DNA from 2 places in the Mesorhizobium sp. M9A.F.Ca.ET.002.03.1.2 genome. Region 1 is predicted to be linked to the other one. Evidence: predicted binding sites of a transcription regulator. Region 1 holds the regulator's gene; the other holds the start of a gene.
The links. Region 1 encodes LexA, which represses DNA repair genes until DNA is damaged. Its sites were predicted from a motif close to TGTTCNNNNTGTGTTCNG; they were not measured.

Region 1 (3,914 bases):
TTCCTTGGCACGCCAAAGGTCATTCCCCCGAATGGTTCACCAGATGGGACACCGCTTGCTGCGCGTCTTTCTTCCGCAGTCGAGAACGCGCGGGAGAGCATCGCAGTCCATGTTCGCAGTCAAGTTGGCGGTGCCGAAGGCGAGATTGCCGCCGCGCTGATTGTCGGCGTGCGCGCTGGCATTCCCGAAGAGATCAACGAGGCGATGCGGCGCACCGGCATCTATCACATCATCTCCATCTCCGGCCTGCACATGGCGCTGGTTGCCGGCACGGTCATGGCGCTGCTGCGCGGCGCCTTTTCGCTGTTTCCCGATTTCTCCTCGCGACGGCCGGTCAAGAAATACGCGGCCGCGGCCGCGCTTTTTTCGATTGCAGCCTATCTCATCATTTCGGGCGTCGTGGTCGCGGCCGAACGCAGCTTTATCATGCTGGCGGTGATGCTGATCGCCGTGCTGTTCGACCGGGCGGCGCTCACCATGCGCAATCTGGCGATCTCGGCGATTGCCGTCATCGTCGTATCGCCGCATGAGGTTGTCGGGCCGAGTTTTCAAATGTCCTTCGCCGCGACCGCGGCGCTCGTCGGCGCCTATGCCGGCTGGTCCGACTACCGAGCAGGCAGGGCCACCGCGCCACCGCCGCGACGATCGCCGCTCGGCTTCGTCACGCGAAAATTCCTGGTGGCGATGGGCGGCCTTGCCATGACCTCCATCATCGCGGGAAGCGCGACGGCGCTTTTTGCCATATGGCATTTCCAGCGGGTCTCGCCACTCAGCCTGTTCGCCAATCTGGCGATCATGCCTGTTGTTTCGCTGGTGGTCATGCCTTTCGGCGTTCTTAGCGCTCTGGCGATGCCGTTCGGTGCCGACGGGCCTTTCCTCTATGTGATGGGCAAGGGGCTGTCAGCGATGATCGTCCTATCCGGATGGATCTCGGAGCGCTCGCCCATCGACGCGGTCGGGCTGATTTCGATGCAGTCGGTCCTGCTGGCGACGATCGCTCTTGTCATCGCGACCATGGCGACGACCTGGCTGCGGCTCGCGGCGCTTCCTTTTGCGCTTGCCGGCCTGCTGACGATTTCCGACACACGCACGCCCGACGTGCTGATCTCGGAGAATGCGCGACTGGTCGCTCTGCCGGTCGGCGGCGGTGAGCTTGCCGTCAACCGGGCGCGCCCGAACGAATTTACCATCGACAACTGGAAACACGCCCTGAAGGCCGAGACGATCATCATGCCGGAGACATTCGCCAAGACGGATATACAATTCGACATCACCGATCCGGCAGACCTGCCGCCGGGCGCGCCTTTCTACTGCACCGCCGGCCTGTGCCTTGCCCGGCATCCGTCCGGTGCGATCGTCGCGCTCGCCGACGACCGCAAAACCGCGCGGCCAGCCTGTGCCTTTGCGGACTTGATCGTCATCGACGATGCGACAGCCTATTATGATCCCTGCCGCAATCCGCTGGTCCTCGTCGTGACCAAACGGCAACTCGCTCGCATGGGCAGTGCCGCCGTCTTCTTCGATCCGCAATCGGCGACGACGCGCGCAAAAATTCGTTTCGCCGTCGAAGAACCGTACCGGCCCTGGCATGTACAGCGACAGTTTTCTCGAGAGGCGAGGGGGCTGCCGCCATACCGCGAGGCCGAAAAACCCAAAAAAGCCGCCGCTCAGTAACGCCGAATCAATCCGACGAGCTTGCCCTGCACCTTGACCCGGTCAGGCCCGAAAATGCGCGTCTCATAGGCCGGATTGGCGGCTTCCAGGGCGATCGAGGCGCCTTTGCGGCGGAACCGCTTCAGCGTCGCTTCCTCCTCGTCGACCAGGGCCACGATGATCTCGCCGGGCTGGGCGGTGTTGGCGTTGCGAATAATGACCGTGTCGCCGTCGAAAATGCCGGCCTCGATCATCGAATCACCCTTGACCTCCAAGGCATAATGCTCGCCGCCCATGATCATGTCCGGCGGCACCGAGATCGAATGCGTCTGGTGCTGGATGGCATCGATCGGCACACCGGCAGCGATGCGGCCCATCACCGGGATGGATACGGTGGCAATGACGTCGTCGTCATTGCCGGCCGCAGGCATGCGTGAAGGCGCTGGCTTGACCTGTCGTCCGAGGTTGCCCTGACCAAGACTGCCTTGAATGACGCTCGGCGAGAATTTGCGCGCCGCATTGAGACCGGGCGCGATCGAATCGGGCAGGCGCAGCACCTCCAGCGCGCGGGCGCGGTTGGGCAAGCGGCGAATGAAGCCGCGCTCCTCCAGCGCCGTGATCAGCCGATGGATTCCCGACTTGGAGGCGAGGTCGAGCGCTTCCTTCATCTCGTCGAAGGAAGGCGGAATGCCGCTTTCCTTCAGCCGTTCGTGGATGAACATAAGCAGTTCATGTTGTTTGCGTGTCAGCATCGCGACCCCCAACAGAATCAAAAAACAAACCCAGAACAAACACTATCTGTTCCAGTTGTGTTCCGCAACCGTTTAAAGTTTAATGAATCTGTTGACGTTTTGTTCAGCGTAGCATCAGCACGCTGCAGGCAGCGCCCGTCGTGGCTGCGGGAGCGAATGGCTCGCGCACGATCAGCCCGTTGGCGTCGGCCAGCATTCTGAGCATCGAGGAATCCTGGATGCCGAACGGCGTCGCCTCAAGCAAGCCGGCTTCTTCCTTCACCATGGCGCGTACATAGTCCTGCCTGAGATCGTTGGCCGGCATCGCAGCACCCAGCCGCGCCTCACGGATGTCCTGCCGGTAGGCACGGCCGCCGAGCCGTGCAAGCAGCGGCTTCAGGAAGAGCTGCGTGCAGACCAGGCTCGCCACCGGATTGCCGGGCAGGCCGATGCAGCGGATGCCGCCCAGCCGGCCGAACATCAGCGGTTTGCCGGGCCGCATGGCGATCTTCCAGAAATCGAGCGTCATGCCTTCGCCGGTCAGCACGTCATGAACGAGGTCGTGGTCGCCGACCGAGGCGCCGCCCAACGTGACGATGACGTCGGCTCCTGCGTCGACCGCTTTTTTCACCAGCGCGGCGATCGCCTCCTTGCGGTCTGCGGCGATGCCGAGATCGAGCACACGCGCGCCGACCGAGCGGGCCGCGGCGGCGACGCCATAGGCATTGGACGAGATGATCTGGTCTGGGCCGAGGTCGCTGCCCGGCGGCAGCAATTCGTCGCCGGTGGCGATGATGGCGACCAGCGGCCGTTTCACCACGCTGACCTGCGGATGGTTGGCTGACGCCGCCAGTGACAAGGCCGCCGGATCGAGCAGGCGGCCTTTCCCCAGCAGAACGTCGCCCTTTGAGAAATCGAGCCCGAGGCGGCGGATGTTGCGGCCTTCAACCGTCGATGCGGTCACTTCGATGCTGCCGCCGCCAAGGTCGCGGACATTCTCCTGGATGACGATGGTGTCAGCGCCTGCGGGAAGCGGCGCGCCGGTGAAGATGCGCACGGCCTGCTTCTCACCGACCGTCCCGGCGAAGCCGCGGCCGGCCGGCGCCATGCCGATCACCGAAAGCCTTGCGGGTACGGACGCGACATCGGCGGCCCGCGCGGCATAGCCGTCCATGGCGGACGCGTTGAAGGGCGGCTGGGTGCGGAGCGCCACGAGCGGCTCCGCCAGCACGCGGTCGGCGGCGGCTATCAGGGCGACGCTTTCGGCTTGCGAGGGCGCAGCACCTTCAAGCAGGCGCTCGAGCGCCTCGGTGACCGGAAGCAGCGCCATTATTGCCCAGCCCCTTGGGCGCCCACCTTGTAGTCGCCGGATTTGCCGCCGGTCTTTTCCACCAGCCTGATGCCGGAGATCACCATGGCCCGGTCGACCGCCTTGGCCATATCGTAGATGGTCAGGCAAGCGACCGAGACGGCGGTCAGCGCCTCCATCTCGACGCCGGTCTTGCCGGTGACACGGGCCAGTGCCGTGAC
Region 2 (3,914 bases), 2.6 Mb from region 1:
TCGCCATCAAGGAAGCGCTCGCCCGTGCCAGCGTTGACGGCAAGGAGGTCGACGAGGTGATCCTCGGCCAGGTGCTGACCGCGGCTCAGGGCCAGAACCCCGCCCGCCAGGCATCCATCAATGCCGGCCTGCCAAAGGAAACCACCGCCTGGGGCCTCAATCAGGTTTGCGGCTCAGGCCTGCGCGCCATCGCGCTTGGTATGCAGCAGATCGTCACCGGCGATGCCAAGGTGATCGTCGCCGGCGGGCAGGAATCGATGTCGCTGGCCCCGCATGCCCAACACCTGCGTGCCGGCGTCAAGATGGGCGACTACAAGATGATCGACACCATGATCAAGGACGGGCTGTGGGATGCCTTCAATGGCTACCACATGGGCAACACGGCCGAAAACGTCGCTCGCCAGTTCCAGATTACCCGCGAGGACCAGGACCGACTCGCATTGGCCTCCCAGAACAAGGCCGAGGCCGCGCAGAAGGCCGGCAAGTTCAAGGACGAGATCGTGGCCTTCACCGTCAAGGGCAAGAAGGGCGACACCATTGTCGACCAGGACGAGTACATCCGCCACGGCGCCACGATCGACGCCATGACCAAGCTAAGACCGGCCTTCGACAAGGACGGCACGGTGACCGCCGCCAACGCCTCCGGCATTAACGATGGCTCCGCTGTCGCGGTGCTGATGACTGAAGCCGAGGCCTCAAGGCGCGGCATCACGCCGCTGGCGCGCATCGTGTCCTGGGCGACCGCGGGCGTCGATCCGCAGATCATGGGCACCGGACCCATTCCCGCCTCGCGCAAGGCGCTGGCCAAGGCCGGCTGGTCGGTCGGCGATCTCGACCTGGTCGAGGCCAACGAGGCCTTCGCCGCCCAAGCCTGTGCCGTCAACAAGGACATGGGCTGGGATCCGTCCATCGTCAATGTCAATGGCGGCGCCATCGCCATCGGCCATCCGATCGGCGCATCCGGCGCCCGCATCTTCAACACGCTGGTCTACGAACTGCGCCGCCGCGGCGCCAGGAAGGGCCTCGCCACGCTGTGCATCGGCGGCGGCATGGGCGTTGCCATGTGCGTGGAAGCGCTATGAAGACAGGGAAGACAGGATGAGCAAGCCATGAAATAGTCGGTGGCAACGGGGCTCAACCGCCGTAGAGCGTCCCCCGCCCGCCGCTCATGAGAACTAAAGGGGAGGATGATATGACAAAGGTAGCACTGGTCACCGGTGGGTCGCGCGGTATTGGCGCCGCGATTTCGATCGGCTTGAAAAACGCCGGCTACAAGGTCGCCGCGAATTACGCCGGCAATGACGAAGCCGCGCAGAAATTCAAGGCAGAGACCGGCATTCCGGTCTACAAATGGTCGGTCGCCGACTACGATGCCTGCGCTGCAGGCATCAGACAGATCGAGGCCGACCTCGGCCCGGTCTCCGTGCTGGTCAACAATGCCGGCATCACCCGCGACGCCATGTTCCACAAGATGACGCGCGAGCAGTGGAAAGAGGTTCTCGACACCAACCTATCGGGCGTCTTCAACATGACGCATCCGCTGTGGGGCGGCATGCGCGACCGCAAGTTTGGCCGCATCATCACCATCTCCTCGATCAACGGCCAGAAGGGCCAGACCGGCCAAGTCAACTATTCGGCCTCGAAGGCCGGCGACATCGGCTTCACCAAGGCGCTCGCCCAGGAAGGGGCGCGGGCCGGCATCACCGTCAATGTCATCTGCCCCGGCTACATCGCGACAGAGATGGTCAGGGCGATGGACGAAAAGGTGCTGAACGAGCGCGTCATTCCGCAAATTCCGGTCGGCCGCCTCGGCGAACCGGAAGAGATCGCACGCTGCGTCGTGTTCCTTGCTTCCGACGATGCCGGTTTCATCACCGGATCGACCATCACCGCCAATGGCGGCCAGTACATTACCTGAAGCTGGACAGAAAAGCCCGAAACAAACGGGCCATGAAAACGGCCCGTTTCCATTAGCGGCTCAGCCGTCGCGAGGTCTCGATGCAAGACCTTGCCCCAATCCGGCACGCAAAGGTTAACGGCGGCCGTGCCGCCTGTGCGAAACCCTGTTCGTTGCCTGTGGATTCTCGGTGGAAAACCTGTTCACAGCACAACATATTGGGGTGAACAAACCGGGAAACATCCGCTAACGCTGATTCGTCGCCGTTTCGTTCCGGCTTTGACCAGAAGGTTAACAACAATGGGTGAAACCATCAGTCAAATCGTTAAGGCGCGTTAGGAAATATCAATAATTTCATAATGTTGGACGACACCCGCCGGCCTGCGCCGATCGTTCACCGGCAAAGGTTAACGGCGACGCGCGCCTAGCATAAATCAGGCCAGTTCGGCGATTCAGCATGTGGTGAGACTCGCCGGCAAAAAAACCAGATGTAGCCGTGAACAAAACCTGAATCCGCGCGAGTCAGTGATTCGTAGCCGATTCGTTCCAGACTCGTTCCAACTGTTAATCAGAGCCTGTTGACAGCACCGAGCGAGGGGCTTCGACCTGCCGGCGGAACATTCCGCTTTCGCTTCGCGCGCTAAATCCCTATGTGTCGCCTGTCACACGCGCCTCCACGGGCGCGCTCCCGACAATGCGAGGCAGAGAGCCTTATTTCCAGGTCGATGAACATCCCGCCGAAACACACTTCTGAGCCGCTGATTCTGTCGGGCCGCGACGTGACTGCCGTGCTCGGGCCGACCAACACCGGTAAGACCCATCTCGCCATCGAGCGCATGGTGGCGCATGAAAGCGGCATTATCGGCCTGCCGCTCAGACTGCTCGCCCGCGAGGTTTATTCACGCGTCTGCGAGAAGGTCGGCGCTCACAAGGTGGCGCTCATCACCGGCGAGGAAAAGATCCAGCCCGCAGGCGCGAAATACTCTGTCTGCACGGTGGAAGCCATGCCGCGCGAGACCGATGCCGCCTTCGTTGCCATCGACGAAGTGCAGCTTGCCAGCGATCTCGAACGCGGCCACATCTTCACCGACCGCATCCTGCATCTGCGCGGGCGCCAGGAGACATTGCTGCTCGGCGCAGCCACCATGCACGGAATCCTCCAGCGCTTGCTGAAGGGGGTGTCGGTGGTGACGCGGCCACGGCTGTCGCATCTGGCCTATGCCGGCTCGAAGAAGCTGACCCGCCTGCCGCGACGCACGGCGATCGTCGCCTTTTCCGCCGACGAGGTCTATGCCATCGCCGAACTGATCCGCCGCCAGCAGGGCGGTGCGGCCGTCGTGCTCGGCGCGCTATCGCCCCGCACGCGCAACGCGCAGGTGGCGCTGTTCCAATCGGGTGATGTCGATTACCTGGTCGCCACCGATGCGATCGGCATGGGCCTGAACCTCGACCTCGACCATGTCGCCTTCGCCCAGAACCGCAAATTCGACGGTTACCAATATCGCAACCTGACGGCGGCCGAGCTCGGCCAGATCGCCGGCCGCGCCGGCCGGCACTTGCGCGATGGCACCTTCGGCGTCACCGGCCAGGTCGATCCGCTGGACGAAGATCTGGTCAAGAAGATCGAAGGGCATGAGTTCGACCCGGTGAAGGTGCTGCAATGGCGCACGGCGCATTTCGATTTCGCCAGCCTGGATGCGCTGAAGCGCTCCATCGAGACCAACGCGCCGGTCGAAGGCCTGACCCGTGCGCTGCCGGCGGTCGATGCGCAGGCGCTCGAGCATTTGTCCCGCGACGAGGACATCCGGGCGCTTGCCACCGACGCAAGGCGCGTGGCGCTGTTGTGGGAGGCTTGCGCCCTGCCCGACTACAGGAAGATCGCGCCGGCCCAGCATGCCGACCTGATCGCCTCGATTTATATGGACCTTGCCAGGCATGGCCATGTCGATGAAAATTACATGGCCGAGCAGGTGCGCCGTGCCGACACCACCGAAGGCGACATCGACACGCTGTCGCA

Region 2: the regulator LexA is predicted to act here: its motif matches at 2,440-2,457, upstream of EJ066_RS04850 (helicase-related protein).

The regions. Positions count from the first base shown of each region.
Region 1 is NZ_CP034443.1:4,797,598-4,801,511, forward strand. It holds gene EJ066_RS23140 (ComEC/Rec2 family competence protein) at 1-1,674, shown strand, start outside; gene lexA (transcriptional repressor LexA) at 1,668-2,405, opposite strand; gene glp (gephyrin-like molybdotransferase Glp) at 2,509-3,714, opposite strand; gene moaC (cyclic pyranopterin monophosphate synthase MoaC) at 3,714-3,914, opposite strand, start outside.
Region 2 is NZ_CP034443.1:963,534-967,447, forward strand. It holds gene EJ066_RS04840 (acetyl-CoA C-acetyltransferase) at 1-1,082, shown strand, start outside; gene phbB (acetoacetyl-CoA reductase) at 1,193-1,918, shown strand; gene EJ066_RS04850 (helicase-related protein) at 2,623-3,914, shown strand, end outside.